3 regions of the Pantoea sp. X-Soil-ISGK-355 genome follow, and region 3 is predicted to be linked to each of the others. Evidence: predicted binding sites of a transcription regulator. Region 3 holds the regulator's gene; each other region holds the start of a gene.

What was found. The regulator PhoB, encoded in region 3, activates phosphate uptake and scavenging genes when phosphate is short. The targets are predictions, from matches to a motif close to CTGTCATAAAACTGNCNNAT.
Region 1: a site for PhoB is predicted at 2,081-2,100, ahead of glpT (glycerol-3-phosphate transporter). Genes of this name have one in related genera too.
Region 2: a site for PhoB is predicted at 2,015-2,034, ahead of pitA (inorganic phosphate transporter PitA). Genes of this name have one in related genera too.

The regions. Positions count from the first base shown of each region.
Region 1 covers NZ_AP035971.1:216,204-222,575, forward strand. Annotated here, with positions in the region: gene yigL (sugar/pyridoxal phosphate phosphatase YigL) at 1-549, shown strand, start outside; gene glpT (glycerol-3-phosphate transporter) at 596-1,936, opposite strand; gene AC6I8J_RS00930 (carboxylate/amino acid/amine transporter) at 2,311-3,174, shown strand; gene AC6I8J_RS00935 (YehS family protein) at 3,686-4,165, opposite strand; gene metR (HTH-type transcriptional regulator MetR) at 4,249-5,175, opposite strand; gene metE (5-methyltetrahydropteroyltriglutamate--homocysteine S-methyltransferase) at 5,320-6,372, shown strand, end outside.
Region 2 covers NZ_AP035971.1:3,811,078-3,817,449, reverse strand. Annotated here, with positions in the region: gene uspB (universal stress protein UspB) at 1-324, shown strand, start outside; gene pitA (inorganic phosphate transporter PitA) at 361-1,863, opposite strand; gene AC6I8J_RS17605 (BaiN/RdsA family NAD(P)/FAD-dependent oxidoreductase) at 2,107-3,291, shown strand; gene AC6I8J_RS17600 (aldo/keto reductase) at 3,299-4,285, opposite strand; gene AC6I8J_RS17595 (anti-sigma-F factor Fin family protein) at 4,578-4,775, shown strand; gene AC6I8J_RS17590 (hypothetical protein) at 4,777-5,604, shown strand; gene AC6I8J_RS17585 (LacI family DNA-binding transcriptional regulator) at 5,662-6,372, opposite strand, start outside.
Region 3 covers NZ_AP035971.1:985,298-991,669, reverse strand. Annotated here, with positions in the region: gene AC6I8J_RS04355 (cobalamin-independent methionine synthase II family protein) at 337-1,443, opposite strand; gene AC6I8J_RS04350 (PstS family phosphate ABC transporter substrate-binding protein) at 1,607-2,527, opposite strand; gene phoR (phosphate regulon sensor histidine kinase PhoR) at 2,547-3,860, opposite strand; gene phoB (phosphate response regulator transcription factor PhoB) at 3,875-4,564, opposite strand; gene sbcD (exonuclease subunit SbcD) at 4,762-5,961, shown strand; gene AC6I8J_RS04330 (AAA family ATPase) at 5,958-6,372, shown strand, end outside.

The sequences.
Region 1 (6,372 bases), 770 kb from region 3:
GAGGATATCGCCAGCGACCTGTTTGGCCTGCAATATCATCACAGCGATATTCTGACCCACGTTTACCGCGACGATGAGTGGTTTGTCAGCCGTTCAAGTCCGGCTGAGCAGGACTATTTCCGCGAGTCCGTGTTCAACTATCAGGTCTACGAGCCAGGTCTGCTGCCAACCAGCAACATCAGCAAGGTCTTTTTCACCTGCGAAAACCCTGAGCATCTGATCCCCATGGAGCAGGCAATTGAAGCGCGCTGGGGCGATCGGGTTAACGTCAGTTTCTCGCTGCCAACCTGTCTGGAAGTCATGGCGGGCGGCGTGTCGAAAGGCCATGCGCTGGAAGCGGTTGCGAAAACGCTGGGCCATTCACTGGAAAGCTGCATTGCCTTCGGCGACGGTATGAATGATGTGGAGATGCTGAGCATGGCAGGTAAGGGCTATATCATGCAGAACGCCCATCAACGGTTGAAAGATACGCTGCCGGAGCTGGATGTGATCGGTTCAAATGCTGATGATGCGGTGCCGCAGACGTTGCGCACGCTCTATCTGGCTTAAGCCGTTAGCGTAAAAAGGGCCGGTATCCGGCCCTTTTTTATTGCCGTCAGGCAGGGGTCTTTTTGTGATTGTGTTCGCTGACCATGGTCAGTAACAGCAGAATAACCGCCAGCACACAGCCCGCAATCATCACCATGAAGCCGCCATCCCAGCCGAAGTAATCGACGGTATAACCGACAATGGCGCTGGCCGCGACCGAACCGCCGAGGTAGCCGAACAGGCCGGTGAAGCCCGCCGCTGTCCCCGCCGCTTTTTTCGGTGCCAGTTCCAGCGCATGCAGACCAATCAGCATCACCGGACCGTAGATCAGGAAGCCAATCACGATCATGCAGGCCATGTCGACGCCAGGATTGCCCGCGGGGTTGAGCCAGTAGATCACGGTCGCGATGGTCACCAGCGTCATAAAGAACACCCCGGTCGCACCGCGATTACCGCGAAACACTTTGTCCGACATCCAGCCACACAGCAGCGTTCCCGGAATCCCCGCATATTCATAGAGGAAGTAGGCCCACGACGACTTATCCAGCGTGAAGTGTTTGACTTCGCGCAGATAGGTTGGTGACCAGTCGAGGATGCCGTAGCGCAGCAGATAGACAAACACGTTGGCCAGCGCGATGTACCACAGCAGCTTGTTCGGCAGCACATACTTCATGAAGATCTGTTTTGCCGTCAGCTCCTCTTCGTGACTGGCATCGTAGTCGGGCGGATAGTCGTTTTTGTACTCTTCAATCGGTGGCAGACCACAGGATTGCGGCGTGTCGCGCATTAGCGCAAAGGCCAGAATCGCAATGGCAATCGCGCCAAACGCGGGCATGTAAAGTGCCGCTTTCCAGTCGTTGAACCACGCCATACCGAGCAGGAACAGCAGAGGCGGAATACCGCCGCCCACGTTATGCGCACAGTTCCAGACCGAGACAATCCTTCCTCGCTCCTTCTGCGACCACCAGTGAACCATGGTTCGTCCACACGGAGGCCAGCCCATGCCCTGGAACCAGCCGCAGATAAACAGCAGCACAAACATCACCATGATGCTGGAGGTCGCCCAGGGGACGAATCCCATGATCAGCATCACAGCTGCGGCCAGAATCAGGCCTGCCGGTAAGAAGACGCGCGGGTTTGAGCGGTCAGAGACCGATCCCATGATGAATTTTGAAAAGCCGTAGGCAATGGAGATGCCGGACAGGGCAAAACCGAGATCGCCACGTGAAAAACCCTGCTCCACCAGATAGGGCATGGCGAGTGCGAAGTTTTTTCTGACCAGATAGTAGGCGGCGTAACCAAAGAAGATCCCGATGAAAATTTGCCAGCGCAGACGACGGTAGAGCGGATCAACGTGATCCTCCGCCACCTGAGGCTGACGTGGTGCAGGTTTAAAAATGCTCAGCATCAGTGAGGCCCTCCAGGGCACATTATGGTTTTTAACTCCCGGCAGGTTGGAGCAGGAAAGTGCAGAACAAAATGGATGCATAATGTTCCATTTCGCGCAAAGAATAGTGTTAGTTGCGCAACGTTACTGTGATGAATGACACATTTGTTACAGTTTTATTACAATGAGGAGCGGAAGCGATCATCTGATGGATCATTTCGCGCATTTTATGTGGCTGAAAACCTATTCTTTCGACTTTTATGTCAGGAAGTGTAAGCAGGCTGTCCGGGAGGCTTTTTAATTGCCTGGTTTATAATCAGATGTCAACCAGATTTCACAGCCTGACGGCGGCACATTGTTTACACTGACGGCCTGTTAATTTCGGGGTCGTCGCCGTGTTTTTATTGATTATTACCACCATTCTGTGGGCATTTTCGTTCAGCCTGATTGGCGAATATCTCGCTGGCCAGGTGGATAGCTGGTTCTCTGTGCTGATGCGGCTGGCGCTGGCTGCGCTGGTGTTTTTGCCTTTCCTGCGCTGGCGTGGTCATCGCCTTTCAACGCTGCTGCTTTATATGCTGGTGGGGATGCTGCAACTGGGGGTGATGTATCTGCTGAGCTTCGAAGCCTATCTCTACCTTAGCGTGTCAGAATTCCTGCTGTTTACGGTGATGACGCCGCTTTATGTGACGCTGATTTACGATCTGATCAGCCGTCGTCCACTGCGCATCGGCTATATCTTTAGTGCGCTGCTGGCGGTGGCTGGCGCGGCCATTATTCGCTATGACAAAGTCAGCGATCATTTCTGGTTCGGTCTGCTGTTAGTGCAACTGGCAAACATCTGCTTCGCGGCTGGCATGGTGGGCTATAAACGTCTGCAGGAGACCCGTCCGATGCCGCAGCACACGGCCTTCTCCTGGTTCTACCTGGGGGCGGTGTTGATTGCGGTGATCGCCTGGTGTGCCTGGGGCAATCCGCAGAAATTGCCGACCACCTCATTGCAGTGGGGCATTCTGGTCTGGCTGGGCGTTGCGGCTTCCGGTCTCGGCTATTTTATGTGGAACTACGGTGCGACGCAGGTTGATGCCGGTACGCTGGGCATTATGAATAACATGCACGTGCCTGCCGGGCTGCTGGTGAATCTGGCTATCTGGCAGGAAAAACCGCACTGGCCGAGCTTTATTGCGGGCGCGCTGGTGATTCTTGCCTCGCTGTGGGTGCATAAGCGCTGGGTGGTGGGGCGCGGTGACCTGTCATAAACAGGCCTGTTGCATGGGTGCGGCCTCCCGGGCTGGCGCGTCCGATCGCGAAGGAATCTCACATCCCTGTGGATCGGCCGGGCCATTCCTGGCCCGGACGCTTCGCTCTTCAGACGCGCCAGCCCTGGAGACTTAACAGCATCATCGCAGTAGAACCAGGGGCTCAGAGCGAATATGAAGGAGGGGATGGGTCGCTGAAACGTAGAGCATTCGCGATGGAGCTGGCGTATGCGATCGCGAAGGAATCTTACAGGATGGTTCAGAAATGCCCCCGGCGCTTTTTCCCCCTGCGACGAACGCTCCACCGATGACCCGCTTTCACTCCCCAGAGCTGGCCTGGTGTTGCTGATTAAAAAGCCATGAAGAAGCTTGAGGGAAGAGGTGGCGCAACTGAGGAGCAAAGCGTCCGAGCCAGGGATGGCGAGGGCGTGCTGCATGGATGCAGGCTTTCTTTGCGATCAGATGCGCCACTTCTGACCACGCAGGTACCCGAAGCGATCAGCCACAGACGTTAAGCAGGCTTCTCACTCTTAGGGCGCTGAATCATCGCCAGCCCTTTCAGGAAGTTACGCAGAATCTGATCGCCGCATTCGCGGTAGTTCTTATGATCAGGTTTGCGGAAAATCGCACCAATCTCAGCCTGTGAAACGGTAAAATTCACGCGCTTCAGTACATCAGGAATGTCGGTGGTTTTCAGATCAAAAGCGATACGCAGCTTTCTCATGAAGATGTTATTGGTCATCTTGCGCTCAATCGACGGCGCGGGCGCATCTTCACTTTTGCCGCGACGGTAGAAGATCAGGCCATTCAGAAAATAACCCATCAGCACATCGGGGCAGGGACGGAACGCAGCATCGTCATCTTTTTTCAGCCACGCCTGAATATCCGCCAGCGGCACGTCACATTGTGCCAGCGCAAAAATCTCCACCATTTTGGCATCGCTCAGGTTGAGCATGTAGCGCACGCTGCGCAGAATATCATTGTTAGTCATGGTGAGATCTTCTCATGGTCAGTCGACAGGCTGCGCATTATAGGGGATTTTGCCCGCGTTCGCGCAGGTTTGTGTCCGTCGGATTACCGCTGTAACACGGCACCAGGCCGCGCGGCGTCACGCACAAACGGCAGATGCTCACAGGCGTGCTGTCGGGCAAAGCGGATAAAGGCTTCCAGCACCGGCTGACGCTGTTCTCCTTCGCGTACGGCTGCATAAAGACGGCTCCAAAGTCCATCACCTAGTGTGCGCGTGACGACCAGACCCTGCTTCTCAAAACTCTCTACCACCCAGTGCGGCAGTGCGGCAATCCCCATCCGTGCCGACACCATCTGAATCATCAGCAGGGTATTATCCACACTTTTCAGGGCCGGGCTGACGCCAGCGGGCTGCAGGAAGTGACGCCAGATATCCAGACGCTGACGCTGCACCGGATAGATCATCAGCACTTCATCGGCTAAATCTTCCGGCGAAATCTGCTCAACCTGGGCCAGCGGGTGATCCGTCGCCAGTACCAGCCGTACTTCATAATCAAACATCGGTGAGTAGAACAGGCCCGAGCGCGCCAGAATGTCGGAGGTCAGCACCACATCCAGCTCACCCTGCTGCAGAGCAGGCTGCGGATCAAAGGTCACGCCCGATTTAAAATCCATCACCACCTGCGGCCAGCTCTGACGGAATTTATCCAGCGCCGGGGTCAGCCACTGAATGCAGCTGTGACACTCAATCGCCACCCGCAGCGTGGTCTGATGCGGCTCATGGCAGGCCTGCAACGCCTGCTGAATCTGCGGCAGCACCTGCTCTGCCAGCTGCAGCAGAATATCGCCCTGCGGCGTAAAGCGCAGTGGCTGACTTTTACGGACGAACAGGCGGAATCCCAGCCGCTGCTCCAGATCGCTGAACTGGTGAGACAACGCCGACTGCGTCTGATGAAGCTGGGCTGCCGCCGCCGCCAGCGATCCCGTATTGCGCAGAGCCTGAAGCGTCCGCAGGTGCTTGAGTTCGATCATGAGAGTCCTTCACATCGAAAATGAACATATTGCGCTTGAGCAACATACAGTACCCGCAGAGTATAGCAGTGTAAACATCTGGACGGCTAAACATCTTTGGCTGCCCATTTAAGCCAAAGTGAAAGATTATCTGGAGAACAGCACATGACTATCCTCAACCATACCCTCGGCTTTCCCCGAATTGGCCTGCGCCGTGAACTGAAAAAAGCACTGGAGCGTTACTGGGCAGGCGACAGCACGCAGCAGGCCTTACTGGAGACGGGCCGCGAGCTGCGTGCGCGACACTGGCAACAACAGAAAGAGGCGGGCGTCGATCTGCTGCCGGTCGGCGATTTTGCCTGGTATGATCATGTGCTGACTACCAGCCTGCTGCTGGGCAACATACCCACGCGTCATCAGAACAAAGAGGGGACCGTTGATCTCGACACGCTGTTTCGTCTGGGGCGCGGTCGTGCGCCGACTGGCGAGCCTGCGGCGGCGGCAGAAATGACGAAATGGTTTAACACCAACTATCACTACATGGTGCCGGAATTTACTCAGGACCAGACCTTTAAACTTACCTGGACTCAGCTGCTGGATGAGGTGGATGAGGCGCTGGCGCTGGGCCACAACATCAAACCGGTGCTGCTGGGACCGGTGACGTATCTGTGGCTGGGTAAAGTTAAAGGTGAGCCCTTTGAACGTCTGTCGCTGCTGGAAAGGATTCTGCCGGTTTACCAGCAGGTGCTGGCAGAACTGGCGAAGCGCGGGATCGAATGGGTACAGATTGATGAACCCGCCCTGGCACTGGAGCTGCCGCAGACGTGGCGCGAAGCCTTCCAGCCGACGTATGACGCGCTGCAGGGTAACAGTAAGCTGCTGCTGACCACCTATTTTGACAGTATCGGACAGAACATTGATGTGATTCGTGCGCTGCCGGTGCAGGGCCTGCATATCGATCTGGTTCATGGCCGCGATGATATTGAGCAGCTGAATCAGCAACTGCCCGCCAGCTGGCTGCTGTCGCTTGGCGTGATCAACGGACGTAACGTCTGGCGTGCCGATCTGAGCCGCTGGTTCAGTCGCCTGCAACCGCTGACCAGAGCGCGTGAACAGGTGTGGATTGGCTCCTCCTGCTCGCTGCTGCACAGTCCGATCGATCTCGGCGTCGAGACCCGGCTGGATGATGAAGTCAAAAGCTGGTTCGCCTTTGCGCTG
Region 2 (6,372 bases), 2.8 Mb from region 3:
ATTGCGCTTTTTTGGGCTCTTTGTGTGGTATGTATCGTGAATATGGCGCGCTATTTTTCATCGCTGCGTGCGCTGCTGGCGGTATTACGGGGTTGTGATCCGCTGCTGTATCAGTATGTCGATGGGGCGGGATTCTTCACCTCTCACGGTCAGCCGAGCAAGCAGGTACGGCTGGTCACCTATATCTGGGCAAAGCGCTATCTTGATCATCATGACGATGAGTTTATCCGGCGCTGCGAGCGGGTGCGGGGGCAGTTTCTTCTGACCAGTGCGCTGTGCGGACTGGTAGTGATCAGTCTGGTGGCGCTGGCGATCTGGCATTAAAAAAGGGCGACTTGCGTCGCCCTTTTTTAGCTGGCATCACACCAGTTTTAAGGCAATCCAGTAGAGCGAACCTGACAGCAGAATACAGACCGGCAGGGTGAAGATCCACGCCATGGCGATGTTCTTGATGGTCCGACTCTGCAGTCCGCCACCGTCAACCAGCATAGTACCGGCTACCGATGAAGAGAGGATGTGCGTTGTGGAGACGGGCATGCCGGTATAGCTGGCGACGCCAATCGACAGCGCTGCTGTTACCTGTGCTGACATGCCCTGTGCATAGGTCATGCCTTTTTTACCAATCTTCTCACCAATGGTGGTGGCAACACGACGCCAGCCAATCATGGTGCCAATGCCCAGCGCCAGCGCGACGGCCACAATAATCCAGATCGGCGCATACTCGATGGTGCCAAGCAGATCGCTTTTCAGCTTATTGAGGAAGCGCTTGTCATCTGGTGAGGTCTCTTCCAGACGGGCCGCTTTATCGGCGGTATCTGAGATACACAGCAGCAGACGACGCATCTGACCGCGCTGATCAACCGTCAGCTGGTCGTAGCTCTGCAGATTATTCAGTAACACCTGAGCACGCTGAACGGCCTGCAGTGCGCGCGCGCTGTCACAGTGGAACTCCTGCGGACTGGTCGCTGGCACTTCTTCCGGCGTTGGCAGCTTAGGCGGTGCCATCTGGATGATGTGGGTCAGCGAGGCGTTATGCTGCTGGTAATACTGCTCCAGGTGATTGACCGCATCGCGGGTACGCGTGATGTCATAACCGGAGGCATTCATATTCACCACGAAACCGGCCGGAGCCACACCAATCAGGACCAGCATGATCAGGCCGATGCCTTTCTGACCGTCATTCGCGCCGTGCGAATAGCTCACGCCAATGGCCGAAACAATCAAGGCAATACGGGTCCAGAACGGCGGCTTTTTCTTGCCGTCGATCTTCTCGCGGTCAGCAGGCGTCATATGAATACGCGCACGCTTTTTGGTATTGCTCCAGTAGCGACGCAGAATGAAGATTAAGCCGCCTGCGATCACCAGGCCAACGATCGGCGACAGAATCAGAGAAAGGAAGATGTTCAGGACTTTCGGGATGTTGAGTGCATCAACCACCGAGGTTCCGCTCATCAGGGCGTTGGTCAGACCGATACCGATAATGGCGCCGATCAGCGTATGGGAGCTGGAGGCCGGCAGACCGAGATACCAGGTGCCGAGGTTCCAGATAATCGCCGCCAGCAGCATAGAAAACACCATGGCGAGACCGTGAGCCGATCCAACATTTAACAACAGATCGGTGGGAAGCATATGAACAATAGCGTAAGCGACACTCAATCCACCGAGTAGCACGCCAAGGAAGTTGAATACACCCGCCATCACCACAGCAAGCTGGGCACGCATGGCACGCGTATAGATGACCGTCGCAACTGCGTTGGCCGTGTCGTGGAAACCGTTGATCGCTTCGTAAAACAATACAAACAGCAGGGCAAGAACCAATAACAGGCTAGTACTGAGGTCTAGACCAGCAAACAGATGTAGCATAAACGTTACGCCATTTTTGGAGGACATGAACGCGGCGCATTATCCGCGACAACGTGCTGTATGGGAAAGGAAAATATAGCGTTAATTTGACCTTTCGTCGTAAAGCTGAAGGGTAACTCAGCTAAAAAGGGTTAGATATTAAGCAGATACAATATGACACATTTACGGCAATTTTTTGACGCTGGCGTCTCGATGAGCAGATCACTACAATCTGCGCCTTTCCAGTTAAGTGAGTGAACCGCAGTGGAACAGTTTGACGTTATCATCATTGGTGCCGGCGCCGCCGGGCTGTTCTGTGCCGCCCAGGCCGGACAGCGAGGTCGCCGGGTGTTACTGCTGGATAACGGCAAAAAGCCGGGACGCAAGATTCTGATGTCTGGCGGTGGCCGCTGCAACTTCACCAATCTCTATACCGAACCAGCGGCCTATCTGTCGCACAATCCTCACTTCTGTAAATCGGCGCTGGCGCGTTATACCCAGTGGGATTTTATCGATCTGGTCAATCGTCATGGGATTGCCTGGCATGAGAAAACCCTGGGTCAGCTCTTCTGTGATGACTCGGCTCAGCAGATTGTCGATCTGCTGCTGGTCGAGTGTGACAAGGGCAATGTCACCCTGCGGCTGCGCAGTGAAGTGCTCAGCGTGGCGCGCGATGAAAGCGGCTACACCCTGCAGCTCAACGGCAGTACGGTTCAGGCGGAGAAGCTGGTCATCGCCAGCGGCGGTCTGTCGATGCCAGGCCTGGGCGCTTCGCCATTCGGCTACAAAATTGCAGAGCAGTTTGGCCTGAGCGTCTTTCCGACGCGCGCGGCGCTGGTGCCCTTTACCCTGCACAAGCCGCTGCTGGAGCAGCTGCAGACGCTGTCAGGCGTCGCGCTGGAAACCACGATTGACGCGCAGGATGGCACCCGCTTCAAAGAGGCGATGCTCTTTACCCATCGCGGCCTGTCCGGTCCGGCGGTGCTGCAAATCTCCAGCTACTGGCAGCCGGGTGAATTCGTCACTATCGATCTGTCGCCCGCCACGCCGCTTGAGGCGTTTCTGACGGCGCAGCGTGAAGCACACCCGAATCTCAGCCTGAAGAACAGCCTGGCGAAAATTCTGCCGAAGCGTCTGGTGGAAGTCTTACAGGGGCTGAAGGTGGTGCCGGATATCACCCTGAAGCAGCTCAACAGCAGACAGCAAACCGAACTGGCGCAGACGCTGCACGCCTGGCGCATCCAGCCAAACGGCACAGAGGGCTATCGTACGGCCGAAGTGACGCTGGGTGGCGTGGATACGACGCAGCTCTCCTCGAAAACGATGGAGGCGCGTGCAGTGCCGGGGCTTTACTTTATTGGCGAAGTAGCCGATGTCACCGGCTGGCTGGGTGGCTATAACTTCCAGTGGGCGTGGAGTTCTGCCTGGGCCTGTGCCCAGGCGTTGTAACGCGCGTTTACCAGCGCTGATGCACGTGAGGCGCGATCTTCTCCTGATAGATCTGCTTCAGCGCCGCCATCGTCTCCTCAGAGAGCGCATCGATATCACTGGCGCGGGCATTGGCTTCAGCCTGTTCACGGTTTTTTGCGCCAGGGATGACCACGCTGACATCCTCGTTCATCAGGATCCAGCGCAGCGCAAACATCGCCATGGTGGTGTCGCCCGTCACAAAGCGGCGAATCTCCTCAACCGCTTCCAGCGCCACCTCATACGGCACGCCGGAGAAAGTCTCGCCCTTATCAAACGCTTCACCATTACGGTTAAAGGTGCGATGGTCGTCAGCGGCAAACACGCTGTCGGCACGCATTTTGCCGGTCAACAGGCCTGACGCCAGCGGTACGCGGGCGATAATCGCCACATCCCGGCGTTTCGCCTCACGCAGCAACAGTTCTGCCGGACGCTGGCGGAAAATGTTGTAGATCAGCTGAATCGACGAGACGTTGGGAAATTCCAGTGCCTTCAGGCCTTCTTCGACTTTCTCAACGGAAACGCCGTAGTGACGGATTTTACCGGCCGCCACCATCTCATCCATCACCGCAAACACATCCGGGTTGTAATAGACCTCGGTCGGCGGGCAGTGCAGCTGCACCAAATCCAGCGTCTCAGTCTGCAGATTTTCCCGTGAACGATCGATAAAGGCGTTGAGGTTTTCGGCGTTGTAGCCTTCTGCCACGTGCGGTGAAAGGCGACGCCCCAGCTTGGTGGCGACAAACGGGCGTTCTCCGCCGCGCTGATTCAGTACCTCTGCGATAATCTTTTCGGAACGGCCATCGCCATAGACATCGGCGGTATCAATAAAGGTGATGCCCGCATCCAGCGCGGCGTTCAGCGCGGCTTTGGCATCCTCTATGCTCACTTCTCCCCAGGTTCCGCCAATGGCCCATGCGCCAAAGCCAATTTCAGAGACGCGCTGACCGGTACGGCCCAGTTTTCGTAATTTCATGCAAACCTTCCTCGATGCGTTTCAGACAGGGTGACAGAAAAGGGCTAACCATTGAGCTTAGCGCTTTCCGGCGGAGAGGCGCTTTAACGTTGTCGCACACCAGACGGGTAAAAATACAATGCTGCTACGGCAGGCTGCTGGTTACGTTGAAGATTTCAGCGAAAAGCAGCTCAAGCTGGATAGATACCGCTTCGCTAATTAATTGATTTTAAGAAATTTCACCTGAAATTAAACAGGCGAGAGTGTGGATTCCATCACATACTTCAACTTTCAGGCCAACAATGGGATCGCTATGTTTAAATTTGTTAAGTCGGTCTTCGCCAGTCCCGAGAAGTTCCTGCAGATCATGACCCGTCAGGATATCAACGACTCGATCGCAGAAGGTGAGCGCATCATTATTGATGAAAACGGCAATATCGCGGTCAACACGCTGAGCGAGGAAGTCCAGGAAGATTTCGCCCGCCACGTGAATATGTTAAAGGGAGTGTGAGGTGGGTACCGCAATATTTATGGTGTTGATGGTCAGTGGTTACTGGTACACCAGCCGTGATTTGAATAGCCGCTTTAAAATCCGTCGTTCGTCGGGCTGGGATGTCTATTTCCTGGTCGCGCTTTACGGTTGTATTTTTGTGCTCCAGGGTGTCTTTGCGACCGGTATCGTCTGGTTACTGCTGCTCTGTATCTCCGGCATTGCCAACGCTGTCCAGATGATCCCCGGCGTTCATCTGAAGTGGCAGGTGGAGTTTATGAACTGGAGCTTCCTGGGCATCCAGGCTCCGGTGGTGATCATGCTCGCCTTTGCCATTCTGCTCTGTCTCTATCGCTCAAACTGGGCAGGCAGCGCAAGACTGAATGTCTCCGGTCGTAAAGACCTCTATCAGCGACTGTCACGCTCTAATGGCGTGGAGCAACTGCTGTTTCAGTGCATGGAAGAGGGCGAACTGGCGTGGATTACGCTGAAGTCGCGCCGCATCTACATCGGCATGGTTCATGCCTCGACCTTCGAATATGAAAGCACCAAAAACATCGTGCTGATCCCGATGCTGAGTGGCTATCGCGACAGTAAGACGCTGAAGCTGGCGGTAGAGCATAACTATAGCAAATGGTACGCCGAGCACGAGATTACGCTCGACTCGAAGCCCAAAGATGCGATGTCGTTCCGAAAAGTGATCATGGTGGACCAGATTGAGAGTCTGTCACTGTTTGATCCGGCCAGTGCCACGGCGCTTTCGATGGGACATCCGCAGGAAGTGGAGAAGAGTCAGGGGAATGATGACGATGACAGCCCGGATGATGAAAGCCGGGACGCGCAGGATTAAAAAGCCCGATCGGTTTCCCCTGATGATGTGACTTCATCAGGGGAAACCAATCCCACCTCACACCATATTTTCCGCCGTAAACAGCCGAAACGCCACTTTGCCCGCCTGATACACATCCGGCTGATAGCCGGTTTCGAGATAACTCAGCATCAGATCAATCGCTAAACGGGCATGCTGCTGGGCATGCTGATCCAGGGTAAAGGCCACTTCATCGTTCAGCAGTAGCTGGCGGGTGACATCATAAAGCTCATGGGTGATGTAGGTGCATTTACCCAGCAACTGGTGGGCGCGCAGGGTGTCGCTGACATCACTATTTCCCATGCCGGTGTTATAGACCCCTGCAACTGCCTGCGACGGACGCAGATGGCGGGCCAGCTCACTGCGGATGGTTTCCCGCTGATCCTGACCCGACAGCACCTCACGCAGATGACGCAGTGGCGCACGCTGCTCCATGGCTTCACGGAAGCCAGCGATACGCTGACGGTGGGCGCGATAATCAAAGCGGCCGCTGACCATCAGAATATCGCCGGGCTGGTTCAGGGTTTTACTCATCAGCAGGCCTGCGGTGCGGCCTGCCTGATACTGGTCGATGCCAACATGACACAGGCGGTCAGCGTCGGGCAGATCGGTGACGATGGTGATCACCGGCACATTGCGGCTGCGGCACAGCGCCAGGGCGCGATAGACAGGTGGCGAGTCGTGCGCAAACACAATGATGCCGTCACGGTTACTGCTGCAGGCGATAATGCTTTGCGCCAGCTGCTCAGG
Region 3 (6,372 bases):
GTGCAAACCGCGACCTGGCTGACAATGTCAGCGCATTATGCTCATCGCAGGGTAAAGCGCAGGTGATTTAAGCTGCTTTTATTCTGTTCACAGAGGGATGGATCGACAACGGCGCTAAGTAAAACGTTTATAGCGGTAAAAGGCAATACGGGATCGGAAAACCAGAAGGTTATGCCACCATTTTTTCAAAAGGCAGTGGATAGCGTTAATTTTTGCCGTAGGCACACAAGATGATGTGCTTAAATAACAGACAGAGCGTGAGAAAACCCCGCATAAATGGGCCAGAAGATACACAAAAGGCGCGTTTTACGCGCCTGTCTGCACAACGTTACAGCATTACCAGACCTGATTAGCGATATCGACCACTAAACAAATCTTCTGCCATTGCTCCGCTTCGCTCAGGCTATTGCCCTCTTCGGTAGAAGCAAAGCCGCACTGCGGGCTGAGGCAGATCTGGTCCAGGCTGACATACTGCGTCGCCTCTTCCAGTCGGGCTTTCACCTGCGCCGGATCTTCCAGCTCACCTACTTTGGTGGTGATCAGGCCCAGAACGACCTGCTGATGGCCCGGCCTGACGTAACGCAGTGGCTCAAAGCCGCCAGAACGGGCATTGTCATACTCCAGGAAGAACGCATCCACGTTGACGCTGCCGAACAGGATTTCTGCCACGGGTCCATAGCCGCCTTCAGAAATCCAGGTTGAGCGGAAATTACCGCGACAGACATGCAGACCCACGGTCAGATCGGCAGGTTTATCCGCCAGCGCTTTATTCAACACCTGAGCATACGTCTGGGCCAGCTGGTCCGGATCGTCGCCACGTGCGCGGATATCACGCTTCTGATCTTCGGAACAGAGATACGCCCAGACGGTGTCATCCAGCTGCAGATAGCGACAGCCCGCGTCATAAAAGGCCTTGATCGCCTGTTTGTAAGTCTGCGCCAGATCGTCGAAGTAGTCCGCCAGATCGGGATAGACTTCCGAATCAATCACTTTGCGTCCACCGCGGAAGTGCAGCACGCTGGGGCTGGGAATGGTCATCTTCGGCACCGCATCACCGGCAATACTCTGCAGGAAGCGAAAATGGCCGAGCATCGGGTGATCCGCCGGGAAACCGAGTTTGCTCACCACTTTCACGCCATGCGCTTTAGTCTGAACGCCATTAAACTGGATGCCCTGCTCCGCTTCATAGCTCTCGACGCCGTCAAGGCCATAGAAGAAGTCGAAATGCCACCAGCCACGACGGAACTCGCCGTCTGTCACCACTTTCAGGCCATTTTCGCGCTGTTTCGCGACTACATCGCGGATTGCCGCATCTTCAACCTGACGCAGGGCTGCGGCATCAATCTCGCCCGCTGAAAACTGTTCGCGCGCCTGCTTAATCGCAGCAGGACGCAGGAAGCTGCCAACGGTGTCGGCGCGGAACGGGGCGGTTTCTCTTTGCATGATCACTCCTGTCTCTCCTGCAAATGATTGCGGCAGGAAATAATTACATTCTGATATGAATAGCCATCTGGATGGCTATATGTCTGAATGCAGAGTGACATGAGTAACCTCTGTCTGCAACTGAAGAAAATTCAGCGATGATGAAAAAAATTCAGGTTGGAAATTATTGCAGCGCTGCGCGTGCCTGTGCCATCTGGCTGTCAGAGAGCGGCAGGTAGCCTGCTTCGCTGACCCGCCGCTGGCCTTGAGGAGAAAGTACCTGCTGCAAAAAGGCGGCGACCAGCGGTGGCAACGGTTTGCCGGGCGCTTTGTTGACGTAGAGATAGAGCGGACGCGCCCAGGGATAGCGGCCACTGCGGATAGCATCGGCATCCGGAACAATCGCCTGCCCCTGATCGTTCATCACCGCCAGCATTTTTACACCGCTGAGATGAAAGCCGAAACTGGCGTAACCGATGCTGCGCGAATTACCGGCCACCGCCTGCACCACGGCGGCCGAGCCGGGAAACTCTGCCACGTCGCTGCGGAAATCGCCTTTGCACAGCACCTGCTGCTTGAAGAAACCCCACGTGCCGGAGGCGGAGTTGCGGCCATAACGCTGAATCGGCCGTTTACGCCACTGGTCGCCGGTTAAACCGAGATCGCCCCAGCGCAGCGGCACACCGTGCGCGCCACACAGGCGGGTAATGGAGAAAATAGCATCGAGCTGACGCGGTTCAATCTGCTGCAGCGGATTGCGCTGATTCACCACCACCACCAGCGCATCCATCGCCACCGGCACTGCCAGCGGCGGATAGCCGTAGCGCGCCTCAAAGGCCTGGCGTTCGTCGGCCTGCATCGGTCGGCTCATCGGCCCGAGCTGAGCGGCACCCGCTGCCAGCGCGGTCGGCGCGGTAGACGAACCAGAGGCCTGAACCTGCACATTAACGCCCGGTGCCTGGCGGCTGAAATCTTCGCCCCACAGGGTCATCAGATAGCCAAGCGTGTCGGATCCGACGCTGCTGAGATTGCCGGAGAGCGCGCCGGGCTGGGCCAGCGCCATGCCCGGCAGCAGAGAGACGATTAACAAAAGAAGGAGGCGCATCAGAGAGATCCGGCAGCGATTAATGAACGGCATTCTCCTGCATCACGCTGCTGACAATCAACCTCGCGGGCAGCGTAAAAGTAAAACAGGTCTCTTTATGCGGCACGCTGGTGATATCGAGCCGCGCGTTGTGGTGGCTCAGCGCATGTTTCACAATCGCCAGCCCCAGCCCGCTGCCGCCGGTGGCGCGTGAACGCGCTTTATCAACCCGGTAGAAGCGCTCGGTCAGACGCGGAATATGTTCTGAGGCGATACCCGGCCCGTTGTCGCATACCCGGAAGGTTGCGCCCTGCTTGCCACGCAGCCAGCTGATATCGATCCGCGTGCCCTCCGGGGTGTGATTGACCGCGTTGTAAACCAGGTTGGAGATCGCGCTGCGCAGCTGTTCGTCGTTGCCGAACACTTTCAGATGGGGATCGGTATGAAAATGGATATCGTGCCGACCGCCACTCAGTGTCGCCGCCTCATGCTGCAGCAGTTTCAGCATCACCGGCACATCGACCTTCTCTTTGAGATCGATCGCGGGGGCGGCTTCAATACGCGACAGCGTCAGCAGCTGTTTCACCAGGCTGTCCATGCGGCGCGTCTGCTCCGACATGGTGTGCAGCGCTTTGCTGCGCGAAGGCTCGCTCATCACCGAGTCGTTCATCATCTCCAGATAGCCCTGCAGCACGGTGAGCGGCGTCCGTAACTCATGGCTGACGTTGGCAAAGAAGTTACGGCGCGCCCCTTCCAGCTGATGCATCTGCGTCACATCACGGGCTACCAGCAGCCATTGCCCCTCGCTGTAGGGCATGACGCGGAATTCCATATGAAGTTTGTTGTTCAGCACCAGCGTCAGCGGCTTGTCAAAATCGCGCTGGCGAAGATAGCGGGAGAACTCCGGGTAACGCAGCAGATTGAGGATATTCTGGCCATTATCTTCCGGCCAGCGCAGCCCCAGATGCTGTTGCGCCAGGCCGTTACACCAGAAAATAGTGCCCTCTTCCGTGGTCAGGATCACCGCATCCGGCAGCGATTCGGCCCCGCTGCGGAAGCGTTTAATGAGATTGCCCAGTTCACGCCGCCGCCGCCGGTTGCGCAGTTGCATCTGGTAAAGCCCATAAAACAGCGGTTCCCAGCTGGCACGCCCGGTCGGTGGCGTCATGGTGCGGTCGAGCCACAGCCAGTGCGACAGCCGCATCAGATTGTGGAAATGCCACAACAGCACCACCAGCACGCTCACCAGCAGCCACCAGGGCAGGCTGCCAAACAGCAGGCCCAGCAGCGCAGCAGGCAGACTGGCCAGCAGCAGTTCTGTCAGTAATCTCTTCCAGGAGAGGCGTTCCAGCACGGTAAAGGCTCCGTTCAGTAGCGGGCAGAGAAACGATACCCTGTTCCACGGACGGTTTGTACCATGCGATCGTGGCCGGAGACTTCCAGCGCTTTACGTAAACGGCGAATGTGAACATCGACAGTGCGATCCTCCACATACACATTGGTGCCCCAGACGTGGTTCAGCAGCTGTTCGCGGCTGTAGACGCGTTCCGGGTGAGTCATAAAGAAGTGCAGCAGCTTATATTCGGTGGGGCCCATCTCCAGCGGCGTGGTTTCGGACATCACGCGATGTGAGGAGGGATCCAGACTCAGCCCCTGCATCTCAATCACCTCTTCCACCGCCATCGGCGAAATGCGGCGCATCACCGCTTTGATCCGCGCCATCAGCTCTTTGGGTGAAAACGGCTTGGTAATGTAATCATCGGCGCCCACTTCCAGGCCACGTACCCGATCTTCCTCTTCGCCACGCGCGGTCAGCATCATCACCGGGATATCGCGGGTCATCGCCTCGCGCTTCAGATGCTTAATAAACTGAATACCGCTGCCACCGGGTAACATCCAGTCCAGCAAAATCAGATCGGGCCAGGGTTCAATCAGCTTGCCAACGGCGCTGTCATAATCTTCCGCCTCGATTGGCTGATAGTCGTTCTGCTCCAGAACAAAACACAACATTTCACGGATGGGGGCTTCATCCTCCACAACCAAAATGCGCTTAGCCATTATTACTCCTGCTGATTATGACGGCTGTCACTGAGATTCGCGGCGCCATTATGCGTCAGATTTGTGACACTTTTATGAAAAACATAACCTGCCTGTAACCTCACTGGTAATCATTTATGACAGCGCAGCGACATTTTTTTGCTTTGGCCGCAGAGCCAGTATAATCGCCCGGCGAATCACAACGGCAGGGACTCATCATGCGCATTATTCATACTGCGGACTGGCATCTGGGGCAGTTCTTTTACAACAAAAGTCGGGCAGCCGAACATCAGGCGTTTCTCGACTGGCTGTTGATCCAGATTGAACAGCATCAGGTGGATGCGCTGATTATTGCAGGCGACCTGTTTGATACCGGCACGCCGCCCAGCTACGCCCGCGAGATGTTTAACCGTTTTGTGGTGGCGCTGCAGCCCACCGGCTGTCAGCTGATTGTGCTGGCGGGTAACCACGATTCCGTGGCAACGCTGAACGAGTCACGCGAGCTGCTGGCCTGTCTCAATACCCGGGTGATCGCTACACCGCAGGAGCAGGATGATGTGCTACTGCTCAACACCCGCCAGGGCGAGCCGGGTGCGCTGCTGTGCGCCATTCCCTATCTGCGCCCGCGCGATATCCTGCGCAGCCGGGCGGGTCAGTCGGGCCGCGACAAACAGACCTCGCTGCTGGAGGCGATTGCCCACCACTATCAGCAGCGTTTCGCCGCTGCCCAGGCGCTGGGCTATGCGCTGCCAATCATTGCTACCGGTCACCTCACCACTGTCGGCGTCAGCCAGAGCGATTCGGTGCGCGACATCTACATCGGCACGCTGGACGCGTTTCCGGCCAGCGCGTTTCCGGCTGTTGACTATATTGCGCTCGGCCATATTCATCGCGCCCAGCGCGTGGCCGGCAGCGAGCATATCCGCTATAGCGGCTCTCCGATTCCGCTGAGCTTTGATGAGCTGGGGAGTGAAAAGAGCGTCTTCCTGCTGGAACTGGCGGTCAGTGGCCTGCAGTCAGTTACGCCGCTGGTGGTGCCACAGACGCAGCCGATGCAGGTGCTGAAAGGTTCGCTGGCGCAGATTGCGGAGCAGCTAAACGCCTTTAGTACGACAGAGCAGGAAAAACCGACCTGGCTCGACATCGAGGTTACCACCCAGGAGTACCTCAGCGATCTGCAGCGCCAGGTCGAAACACTGACCGCTACGCTGCCGGTCGAGGTATTGCTGTTACGCCGCAGTCGTGAACAGCGTCAGCAGAGCCTGGCGCGGCTCGACAACGAAACGCTGAGTGAGCTGAAGGTGGAAGAGGTCTTCGCGCGCCGCCTGGCGCTGGATGAGGCGCTGCAACCGGCGCAAATTGACGAGATGACCACGCTGTTTCGCCAGACGCTGGCGGCTATGGAAGAGACCCGATGAAGATTCTTACGCTACGGTTTAAAAACCTCAACGCCCTGCGCGGTGAATGGTTCATCGACTTCCGCGCCGAACCCTTTGCCAGCAACGGCCTGTTTGCCATAACCGGGGCCACCGGGGCCGGTAAAACCACCCTGCTGGACGCGATCTGCCTGGCGCTCTATCACCAGACGCCGCGCCTGGGGGCGATTTCCCAGAGCCAGAATGCCCTGATGACCCGCGACTGCGCAGAATGTCTGGCTGAGGTCGAGTTTGAGATCAAAGGTGAAGCCTGGCGCGCCTTCTGGAGCCAGAACCGCGCACGCGGCACCGCCGACGGCAAACTGCAGGCACCGCGCGTTGAGCTGGCGCGCTGTGACGACAACCTCATTGTTGCCGATAAAGTCGGTGACAAGCTGAAGCTGATCGAAACCC